Regions from separate parts of the Brevibacillus sp. BD137 genome, predicted to be linked through region 1. Evidence: a T-box and tRNA genes for the amino acid it is inferred to sense, from the RefSeq annotation. Region 1 holds a T-box; the other holds one or more tRNA genes.

Region 1 (5,676 bases):
TTTTGGCTGAGCATATCGCAGGCAGTGAGGCAGCCTTTGTTGAACTGATGAACAAAAAGGCAGTAGAGCTTGGTATGAAAAATACTTCGTTCGTCACTTCAACTGGTTTGCCAGCCGATGAGTTAGGTCCATACTCAGTTCAGACCGATCAAAAAGAAAACCTGATGTCTGCTCGTGATTCAGCGATTCTTGCCCGTGCGCTGATTCACGATTTTCCGGATGCGTTGGAGACCTCAAAAAAACCAATCTTCACCTTCCGTACAGGTACACCAAATGAGTGGACAAAGAAAAACTATAACTGGATGCTGCCTAGTCTGATCAGTTACTACCCAGGTGTAGACGGATTAAAAACGGGGCACACAGATGCAGCAGGTTTTTGTTTTACAGGTACGGCTGTTCGCGACAACATGCGTTTGATTAGCGTCGTGATGAAAGCAAGCACCGAGTCAAAGCGTTTTGCTGAGACGAGAAAACTGTTTGACTACGGTTTTGGCAATTTCAAACTCACAAAACAAATGGACAAGAATGTACCAGTCAAAGGATTTGAAACAGCTCCTGTGAAAAACGGTGTAGAGGTAACTGTACCAGTCGTTACAGGCAGTGAAGTAAATATGATCACCAAAACCGGTACGGATGCAAAATACACGCCAACGGTTACCTTCCAGGAGCTAACCGCACCGATTCAGCAAGGACAAGTTGTCGGTAAGATCGTTTTGAAAGAAGAAGGTATGAAGGAATCGGATTACTTGCAGCCTGAAGACGCAGCAAAAGCAGGCGTGGATATCGTAGCAGGGCAGGCAGTAGAGGAAGCGAGCTGGATTCGTCTGTTCTTCCGTAGCATCATAGAGTTTTTCAGCAATTTGTTTAGCAGTGGAACCGGAAATTAAATAACTATTGTTTTCCCCTACATCTATCGTTTACAATGACGGTAACAGGAACCATAACACCGCATAACAGTTTCGGTTCTGACTCATGATGTAGGGGGTATTTGTAATGGTACAAGTAGGAACGTCCCGCGTTAAAAGAGGTATGGCTGAAATGCAAAAAGGCGGCGTCATTATGGACGTCGTGAATGCTGAACAAGCGAAAATTGCAGAAGCAGCGGGTGCTGTTGCTGTAATGGCTTTGGAGCGTGTACCGTCTGACATTCGTGCAGCTGGTGGAGTTGCGCGTATGGCTGACCTTGGCATTGTAGAGGAAGTACTGAATGCTGTTTCGATCCCTGTTATGGCAAAAGCTCGTATCGGTCATTTTGTTGAAGCGCGTGTTCTCGAATCTCTGGGTGTAGATTATCTCGATGAGAGTGAAGTGCTCACTCCGGCAGATGACTTGTATCATATCAATAAAAAAGAGTTCACTGTCCCGTTTGTATGTGGCGCCCGTGATCTGGGTGAAGCCCTCCGCCGTATTGGGGAAGGTGCATCCATGATCCGTACAAAAGGTGAGCCAGGTACCGGAAACATTGTAGAGGCTGTTCGTCACATGCGCACGATGATGTCCCAAATCCGCAAAGTGCAAGCCATGTCCTACGATGAACTGATGGCGGAAGCCAAAAACCTGGGTGCCCCATACGAACTGCTTGAAGAGGTACACAAAACAGGTAAGCTGCCAGTCGTAAACTTCGCAGCAGGTGGAGTAGCAACACCAGCAGATGCTGCCCTGATGATGCAACTCGGTTCCGATGGCGTGTTTGTTGGCTCTGGTATCTTTAAATCAGAGAATCCAGAGAAGTTTGCTCGCGCGATTGTGGAAGCGACTACTCATTACACGGATTACGAACTGATTGCTCGCGTATCCAAAGGCTTGGGGACGGCAATGCCAGGAATCGAAATCTCAAAAATTCGTGAAGCTGATCGCATGCAAGAGCGCGGCTGGTAAGGTGAGTAGCATGAAAATCGGCGTACTCGCTCTACAAGGAGCTGTAGCAGAACATCTGCGAATGCTAGAAGAGGTTGGTGCCACAGCTGTCCAGGTCAAACGAGTAGAAGAACTGGATGACCTTGATGGACTGGTCATTCCTGGCGGAGAAAGCACCACGATTAGCAAGCTGATGCACAAGTATGGATTCATGGAGGCGGTTCAAGAGTTCGGTAAGGCGAATAAGCCGATCTTCGGAACTTGCGCAGGAGCGATTCTTCTGGCGAAACGGATTCAAGGACAAGACGATTACCATTTAGGCTTGATGGATATCAAAGTGGAGCGGAATGCTTTTGGTCGCCAAAAGGAGAGCTTTGAAGTCTTGATGCCTGTTTCCGATGTGGGGGCAGATTACCCGGCAGTGTTCATCCGGGCACCGTATATCATGGAAGTGGGAGAGAACGGTAAAGTCTTGGCTAAGCACGAAGACAAAATTGTTGTCGCCCGAAGCGGTCACTATTTGGCAGCAGCCTTTCACCCTGAATTGACCGAAGATACAAGACTGCACAAATACTTTCTCGACATGGTTAAGGAATACAGAAGCTAGTTGTCATACCGGAAGATCGGGCCCTTAAAAAGGCGCCGATCTTCTTTTTTCTGTAAAGATCGAGGTGGGGTGGTCTTTACATACGTATAGAACCTGTAGTACAGTTAACAATAATAGTATTCATGAATGAGAATGCGATGATGAGAACAAGTACTTCACAAGAACCAGGCCTAGAGAGTCGGTGGTAGGTGCGAACCGATCCGGTTATGTGAGGGAATCCATCTCGGAGTGGCAAAGGAACAACAACTTTGTCCGGAACCGTCCCGTTATGACGGAAGAGTGGACATATGCACGAAGGATTACTGCATGTGTCAACGAGGGTGGCAACGCGGGTATACAACACTCGTCCCTTACCAGGGGACGGGTGTTTTTTGTTTTTTTTCAATACGATTCGGAGGGATTTACACATGTTGGACGTAAAAGTATTACGCCAGGATCTAGAAGAAGTAAAACGCCGTTTGGCTCACCGTAATGAAGATATTTCTGCGTTGGATCAATTCGTAGAAGTAGATGAAAAGCGTCGCGAAGTCATCCAAGAAGCAGAAGCGTTGAAAAATAAGCGTAACACGGTATCCGAGCAAGTAGCGGTTATGAAACGCAATAAGGAAAATGCAGACCATCTGATCGCGGAAATGAAAGAAGTAAATGAGCGCATCAAGGCTTTGGATGAAGAGCTGCGCCAACTGGATGAACAGCTGGAGTTCATTTTGCTGAGCCTCCCGAACCTTCCACATGAAAGCACGCCGATCGGTACGACAGAAGACGATAACGTGATTGCCTGGACATGGGGAGAGCCACGTGCGTTTGACTTCGAGATTAAGCCTCACTGGGAGCTGGCTAGCCAAGCAGGCATCCTCGATTTTGAAACCGCGGCAAAAGTAACAGGAAGCCGTTTTGTTTTCTATAAAGGCTTGGGCGCACGTTTGGAGCGCGCACTGATGAACTTCATGATGGATTTGCACTCGAACGAGCATGGCTATGAAGAAGTGATCCCACCTTTTATCGTCAACCGTACGAGCATGACGGGAACGGGTCAATTGCCTAAGTTTGAAGAGGATGCATTCAAAATCGAGGGACCAGATTACTTCCTGATTCCAACGGCAGAGGTGCCAGTCACCAATATGCATCGTGATGAAATCATGGATGGAGCGGATCTCCCTCGCTACTACACTGCTTTCAGCGCATGTTTCCGCTCGGAAGCGGGTTCTGCCGGTCGTGATACGCGTGGGTTGATTCGTCAGCATCAATTCAACAAAGTTGAGCTGGTGAAATTCGTGAAACCAGAAGAGTCTTATGACGAACTCGACAAGCTGGTGAAAAACGCTGAAAAGGTACTTCAACTGCTTGGACTACCATACCGTGTTCTTAGCATGTGCACAGGCGATCTTGGTTTTACGGCTGCGAAGAAATTCGACATCGAGGTTTGGATTCCGAGTGGCGACACGTACCGTGAGATTTCGTCTTGCTCGAACTTTGAAGATTTCCAAGCACGCCGTGCCAATATCCGTTTCCGTCGCGATACGAAATCGAAGCCGGAATTTGTGCATACATTGAATGGTTCTGGTTTGGCGATTGGACGTACAGTAGCAGCGATCTTGGAGAACTACCAAGAGGCAGACGGAGCAATCGTGATTCCAGAAGTTCTTCGTCCATACATGGGCGGAGTAGACAAGATCGCACCGAAGTAATAACCGAGAGATTTAAAAAGCAGCTCTTGATCCATAACGGGTCAAGGGCTGTTTTATATTGTGTACTAATACAGACGAAATTTTTTAAAAAACGTGTTGCACTGTACTAATCTCTGTTATATAATAAAAACAAATTTTAAGAATATTGTTTTAATACAGAAATGGAGGAATGGAGAATGGACTGCTATCGGTGTGAAGGAAACGGAGAACAAAATTGCCCAAGATGTGGAGGCGTTGGTCGTGATGCCAACGGAGCGGCTTGCCATAAGTGCTTGGGAGACGGGCATGTATGCTGCAGTCATTGTAGTGGCAGCGGGTATCAGGAGTAAGGACATTTTTTTTGTCACTACTGTTATATAATAAAAATAATTTTATCAATCTGTACCATAATAACTTTGAATTGAGGGAGGAGGAGCTGTTTTGACTACCGTACCAACGAATCCATATCCGCTGGAGGTGCAGATTTCCGGTGAGATGCACCCTGGTTATCAAGATATCCTGACACCAGAAGCGATTCAATTCGTGATGAAGCTGGAGCAAAGGTTTGGCGACAGACGACAACAATTGTTGGCGAAACGCGTGGAGCGTCAATTGCAAATCGATGCAGGTCAACTGCCGGATTTTCTACAGGAAACAGCGGACATTCGTAAAGGAGATTGGACTGTTGCTCCATTGCCCAAAGATTTGCAGGACAGACGGGTGGAGATTACAGGACCTTCGGGTGACCGAAAAATGGTCATCAATGCACTGAACTCGGGTGCTCGGCTGTTCATGGCTGATTTTGAGGACGCGAACTCACCCACCTGGGAGAACACCATCCAAGGCCAAATCAACATGAAGGATGCAGTACGCCGCAATATCTCTTACATCAGTCCACAAGGCAAATCATACACCCTCAATGAAAAGACAGCGGTTTTGATCGTGCGTCCTCGTGGCTGGCATCTTGAAGAAAAGCACATCCTCCTCGATCAAAAGCCGATCTCCGGCAGCCTGCTTGATTTCGGACTTTACTTTTACCACAACGTAGATGCTCTTATCGCGAATCAGACAGCACCGTATTTCTACTTACCGAAACTGGAGAGCCACTTGGAGGCTCGACTCTGGAACGACGTCTTCCTTTTCGCGCAGGATGAATTAAATATTCCACGCGGTACAATTCGGGCGACAGTACTGATCGAAACAATTCTCGCAGCTTTTGAGATGGATGAGATTCTGTATGAGCTGCGCGAGCATAGTGCAGGACTGAATTGCGGACGTTGGGATTACATTTTCAGCTATATCAAAAAGCTGCGGAATCAGCCTGATGTGATTACGCCGGATCGTGCGCAAGTAACTATGACCGTTCCGTTCATGAAAGCATACACCACGCTGGCCGTGAAGACTTGCCATAAACGGATGGCGCCTTGCATTGGTGGAATGGCGGCACAAATTCCGGTGAAAAATGACCCGGTACAAAATGCTGAAGCCATCGCCAAAGTGCGGGCTGACAAAGAGCGGGAAGCGTACGATGGACATGATGGGACT
Region 2 (5,676 bases), on a different contig from region 1:
CGGCGCGTACCGCATGAAAAAGCACGGCGAAGCAATTTGCTAATCACATCTTGGTAAACAAAAACTCCTGACCAGCTCCGAGTCTTTCTCGGCGGGCCAGGAGTTTTCTTATGGTTACGCTTGTTTTTTGATAGCAACCTCAGGATTGATTGGGGCAGCTTTTCGTTTTATGCGTACAGAAGACACTGTAAATACGATGAGCGCAGACCAGATGAAACCAAAGCTGATGAAATGTGTTTGGGTGAAAGGCTCACCGAACAAGAAAACAGCAGATAAAAGCGATATCGTAGGCGCCAAGTATTGAATGAAGCCCACAACGGAAAGTGGGAGTCTAGTCGCCGCTTGAGCGAACCAGTAGAGCGGCATGGCAGTAGCTACCCCCGCCAGTGTCAGCAACAAAAGTTGCCACCACGCTAAGGATGTCATCGTCTCCGTCCCATTGACCTGTAGCATCAACAAATAACCGAAAGCAATAGGGGCCACAAACAGCGTCTCCCACGCCAGTCCGACCATCGCCTCCAGCCGGACGAGTTTTTTCGCCAAGCTGTAAAAAGCAAAGGTCAGAGCAAGTGATAGAGAGACCCATGGAATCTCACCGTACTGGAAGGTGATGAACAGGACTCCGAAAGCCGCGAGTATAAGCGCGAACCATTGCCCAGCATGCATTTTTTCTTTTAAGAAAAGGACTCCAAGCAGTACAGTGATGAGAGGATTCATATAGTAACCAAGACTCGTTTGCATGACATGATTGTTATTCACTGCCCAGATAAAAATAAGCCAGTTTGCGCTGATTAGCAGTGAACATATCGCTAATGCCCCGAACATTTTAAAACCAGTGACCGCTCCCCACATACTGCGCCAGCGTTTCGTTACCTGAATAATGATTGCGACAAAAATAACCGACCAGACGATTCGATGAGCGAGTATCTCCCATGCCCCCATTGCCTGAAACAGCTTCCAATAGAGCGGGAGTAAACCCCAAGCCAAATACGCCACAATTGCATAAATAATCCCCTGTCTCATCCTGCTCCTCCATGTGTTTCGCCTTCTCTTTCTCTATAGACGACTTTTAAACTTCTTCTCTATGAAGTAGTGTAACGGAAATACGAAAAAACAGCTATGTATTCTCACGTAAAAGAAGGTGTCCCCTACACTTTCATCCGTTACCATACTACCAATGCATGCAGCTATCTAATTACCTTAGTAGCATAGTAAAGTATGGATAAAAATTTTATTGTACCACTTTTAGACCTGTAGTACAATAGTCATTATTCTTCCGAGTTTAGTCATACGAAAGGAACTTTTACTTATGACATACTGGCGATCTATCTTTTTAGTTTTACTCGGTGCGTGCAGCTACGGTGTCCTCTCGATCTTCATGAAGCATGCTTTTCAACTCGGCTTTACGCCATTTGAAATGAGTGGAAGCCAATTGATTTTTGGCGGATTGATCATGACGGCCATGGCCATCTTTTTCTCCAAGCAACGGTTTTCGTTCAAGTATTTGTTGCTTTTGGCACCAGCCAGCCTCATGATGGCCTCAACCAGTCTTTTTTACCATCAGGCCGTTAGCCGGGTTTCGGCTTCGCTCGCAATCGTTCTTCTCTTTCAGTTTACCTGGATCGGCGTTTTGCTGGAGGCGATTGTGGATCGCAAATGGCCAACCGCTGAAAAATGGGTGTCTCTGGCTATGCTTGGAGCAGGGACCGTTCTTGCAAGTGGACTTAGCGAAAGCGGAATTCAGAGTGTAGACATGGTCGGACTGATCTTCGGTCTGATGTCGGGCGCGACCTTTGCCTTGGTTATTTTCTTTAGCGGGCGAATTCTTCCAGGAATGGACCCCTACTTGCGAAGCGCGATTTCGATTAGTATGGCTGCCCTGATGCTCTCGATCGTTTATCCACCAACTTTCCTGGTAAATGGTCAGCTTCTGCAAGGTTTGCTGCCGCTTGGTCTTTTGGTTGCGATCTTCGGTTCGGTCATTCCCATCTTCTGTTTGGCTGTCGGTGTGCCACGGATCGGCAATGGACTGGCTACCATTTTAAGTGCAGTCGAGCTACCCACCGTCGTGCTCTTGTCGAGCTTCGTACTTCAAGAGACTGTCTCTCTCCCTCAATGGGGTGGCGTATTCATGATCCTTGCTGCCATCTGCGTACCGCAAGTAAAATGGCGGAAACTATTCTCCCCTTCTCACGCCCTCGAGCAGGAAAGAATGTAGCGCCGTTTCTTATAACCGCATACAAAAAGCGTGCAGACGAATTGGCTCTGCACGCTTTTTTTGACGATGCTCCCTCTTCTTATAGAAGGAAGGTAGAATCTTTGACTCGAATTTATTAGCGAAGACTGCCACTCTAGGGGGAGGGATATGGAAAAACGGCATAAAGTGTTATTCCAGCAGCTAGAGGATTATCGACAGGAGACATTAAAAGCAATCGATGGCGAATGGGTTCATTTCGGGACAAAGCCTGCTGATTGGGATACGCAGCCACCGAAACTCGCCGTGCTTGTCCGAACGATTTTTCACGAAGGGATGCACCTCGCCTCCCTCAATACAATCCGGAGGTGCCTAGGCAAATGAATCAGATTATTACGCCGATTTTTCGTATGTTTGATGTTGAGAAGGCAAGAGAGTTTTATGTGGAGTTTCTAGGTTTTCAGATTGATTGGGAGCATCAGTACGAGGATCATTTTCCTTTATACATGCAAATTTCCTCTCCATCGTGCACACTTCATCTGTCTGAGCATCACGGGGATGCTTGTCCTGGCTCAGCGATTCGCGTACAGGTAGAGGACATTGATCTTTTTCATCAGTCCCTGTTGCGCCAAGAGTACAAGTATGCTCGTCCTGGTTTAGAGGAGACGCCGTGGGGAACGCGTGAAGTGAGCGTGACCGATCCTTTTGGAAATCGCCTTCACTTTTATCAGCCTGATCACTCGTAAACAAATACAAAGAAAGCCCAGCCGGAGTTCCTTTACAGGAGCCACCGCTGGGCTATTTCATTTTTACATTTTGAATATAAATAGATGGGGCGATCGATGGGACTTGAACCCACGAGTGCCGGAGCCACAATCCGGTGCGTTAACCCCTTCGCCACGACCGCCATATATAGGGTTTGCTTGGTGCGGTCGAGAGGACTTGAACCTCCACGGTGTTGCCACCACTAGAACCTGAATCTAGCGCGTCTGCCAATTCCGCCACGACCGCATATAAAAATGGTGGAGGCTGACGGGATCGAACCGCCGACCCTCTGCTTGTAAGGCAGATGCTCTCCCAGCTGAGCTAAGCCTCCAAATCACCTACAAGATGTAGGGATTTTTCTAAGTGACCCGTAGGGGATTCGAACCCCTGTATGACAGCGTGAAAGGCTGCTGTGTTAAACCGCTTCACCAACGGGCCAAGTAAGATGGCGGATGGAGTGGGATTTGAACCCACGAGACGGTTCGACACCGCCTACACGATTTCCAATCGTGCTCCTTCGGCCGCTCGGACATCCATCCATTAAGCCTGCAAGCGTTCGCTTCGGCAAGAATTAATCTATCATATTCACAACATGATATCAAGTGATATTTTGAAAGTTTTTCCCTTTGTCCAACTCCGAGCCATTCATGTCAGGCGATTATCTATCGAAACGAAAAAAGGGAGATTGCCTAAAGCAACTTCCCTTCTTGTTCAATATGATACAAGTAGTATTCCTTTACAAGACGGAGTGATGTTAGTTGTCAAAAAGAAAACGCCGTTCAGTAGGCTTCCCCTGTTTGTACGGAAACTGGTGTGGGCCTGGATGCTCCGGGCCGGCTGCGCCAATTGATAATGTCGACAGATGCTGCAAGAGGCATGATGAATGCTATGTAAAGCATGGCTATTTCTCTTGTCATTGCGATCAGGAGCTCGTACGCTGCCTTCGAAATAAAGTAAACAACACAACGGAAAAAGGGAGAATGGCCGGAATCATCTCGAATTTTTTCTCTCGTACAGGGTGCTTTCCCAGCAATCCTCGCTAGCCTTTTCTGAATCGTTTTCCTTGTCAGTTTTCATCCAAAAAACGGTAACAACTTGGACATGATTCAGACATAATTACCTTGTTTTTCCTTGTATTTTTTTGGTACTCTATTGAATGTCCAAGGAGGGTACGCAACGTGGAATTGCACATACGAACAGACGCCAGTGTGGCACTGACGTTAAAGAGAGAAATTATTTGTCATGGTATTTCCCGTTTTTATGTCCGTCCATACGATGATGATCACGTTGAATTTATATTCCTATCACTCTCAGAGCACCAGAAGAAGCTGCTGTCTTATTCACTACGAAATTACAGCTACTGTCTAACATATCTAGCTTAATCGTTCTACGGCCATTTTTCTCCCCTTTTTTAAAGGGGAATTTTTATTCCCTTTTTTCGATGTATCCAAGACGGCGAACATCGTCTGCGGTCAAGTTATGCAAGGCATTCAAAAATTCGATTTGGAAACTGCCTGGACCTACTTCTGCTGCTATCTCGGCTGCCAGCTGAGCAGCAACACCGTAGCATACCAATGCCGCAGCTCCTGCGATCAGCTTGTCTTTTGCAATGGCTGCAAACGCTCCCATAACAGACGTTAACAAACAGCCTGTTCCGGTCACCTTCGTTAAGATTGGATGACCATTATGGATCGAGTAAGTCGTTTCTCCGTCCGAAATAACGTCGACCTTGCCCGTAATCGCAACGATTGTTCTTAGTTTTTTCGCTGCTGCTCTCGCTAGGTCCTCGACATCTCCGCCAGCTTCCTTCGCATCTACACCTTTAATCTCCCAGCGCTCCCCGATGACATTCGCAACCTCGGCAGCATTTCCTCTAATCAAAGCAAGGTCGAGTTCCTGCGCAAGACGTTGACTTGTCTCGGTTCGATACGATGTTGCTCCCGCTCCAACCGGATCAAACAAAACAGGCACTCCATGCTGATTCGCGGATTTTCCTGCGATCAACATCGCTTCGATCTCGTGCTCATTCAATGTCCCTATATTCAATACAAGAACTCCGGCGATCTTTGCCATATCTGCCACCTCTTGTTTGGCGTACGCCATGACAGGGGATGCACCGAGAGCTAACAAGCCGTTCGCTGTAAAGTTTGTGACAACTACGTTCGTTATGTTATGAACGAGTGGATTTTCCTCGCGCACTTTAATTAGTAATTGCCCGATTGTCTCCAGAATCATGATCGTTACCCCTTTCCTCCTGAACAGAGACTCGTGGAATCATCTTGTACACCTCGATGACTTCTCCTAATATAGAATGCTCTTGTATGACGCCAATGATGATATACGCGTGTTTTAAGATGGGTAATTCGCGCATATTCGCTACGATTTTCCACACTTTCCCATCATCATCCGTCACACTAGCACTGAACGAGACTCTTCCCGCCCCTTCTTTCAAGATATCCACGGCATCAAGCACTCCGCATATTTTCATCCGATCATCTGGATGCATGATCCGGTTTTCCTCGACCCATTTTAGTTTCATTTCTTCTACTTTTAGTGTTTTCCATCGATCAAGGAACTCCCAATCCTTGGAATGCGGAAATATATGCTTCGTTTGCTCAAGGAAGGTGTTGTACTCTCCGTGTAGCTGATCTACATAATCATCTACATCCTCAGAAATCACGCGAATCGAATTTTCTCCGCAAGTACGGATGTGGTGA

The links. A T-box is a leader RNA that pairs with one kind of tRNA and senses whether it is charged. The one in region 1 lies ahead of serS (serine--tRNA ligase), so its partner is inferred to be a tRNA-Ser.
Region 2: it has a tRNA-Ser gene. The T-box ahead of serS (serine--tRNA ligase) is inferred to sense a tRNA for this amino acid. The anticodon was not compared.

Annotation. Positions count from the first base shown of each region.
Region 1 covers NZ_JAOTNO010000016.1:124,803-130,478, reverse strand. Annotated here, with positions in the region: gene ODZ53_RS25940 (D-alanyl-D-alanine carboxypeptidase family protein) at 1-887, shown strand, start outside; gene pdxS (pyridoxal 5'-phosphate synthase lyase subunit PdxS) at 994-1,878, shown strand; gene pdxT (pyridoxal 5'-phosphate synthase glutaminase subunit PdxT) at 1,889-2,464, shown strand; T-box leader at 2,593-2,818, shown strand; gene serS (serine--tRNA ligase) at 2,872-4,152, shown strand; gene ODZ53_RS25920 (hypothetical protein) at 4,345-4,512, shown strand; gene aceB (malate synthase A) at 4,573-5,676, shown strand, end outside.
Region 2 covers NZ_JAOTNO010000001.1:533,156-538,831, forward strand. Annotated here, with positions in the region: gene pdxK (pyridoxine/pyridoxal/pyridoxamine kinase) at 1-43, shown strand, start outside; gene rarD (EamA family transporter RarD) at 115-1,023, opposite strand; gene ODZ53_RS02860 (EamA family transporter) at 1,310-2,218, shown strand; gene ODZ53_RS02865 (hypothetical protein) at 2,366-2,578, shown strand; gene ODZ53_RS02870 (glyoxalase superfamily protein) at 2,575-2,940, shown strand; tRNA gene ODZ53_RS02875 (tRNA-His) at 3,026-3,101, opposite strand; tRNA gene ODZ53_RS02880 (tRNA-Leu) at 3,119-3,205, opposite strand; tRNA gene ODZ53_RS02885 (tRNA-Val) at 3,215-3,290, opposite strand; tRNA gene ODZ53_RS02890 (tRNA-Glu) at 3,324-3,397, opposite strand; tRNA gene ODZ53_RS02895 (tRNA-Ser) at 3,406-3,498, opposite strand; gene thiM (hydroxyethylthiazole kinase) at 4,385-5,194, opposite strand; gene ODZ53_RS02905 (hypothetical protein) at 5,160-5,676, opposite strand, start outside.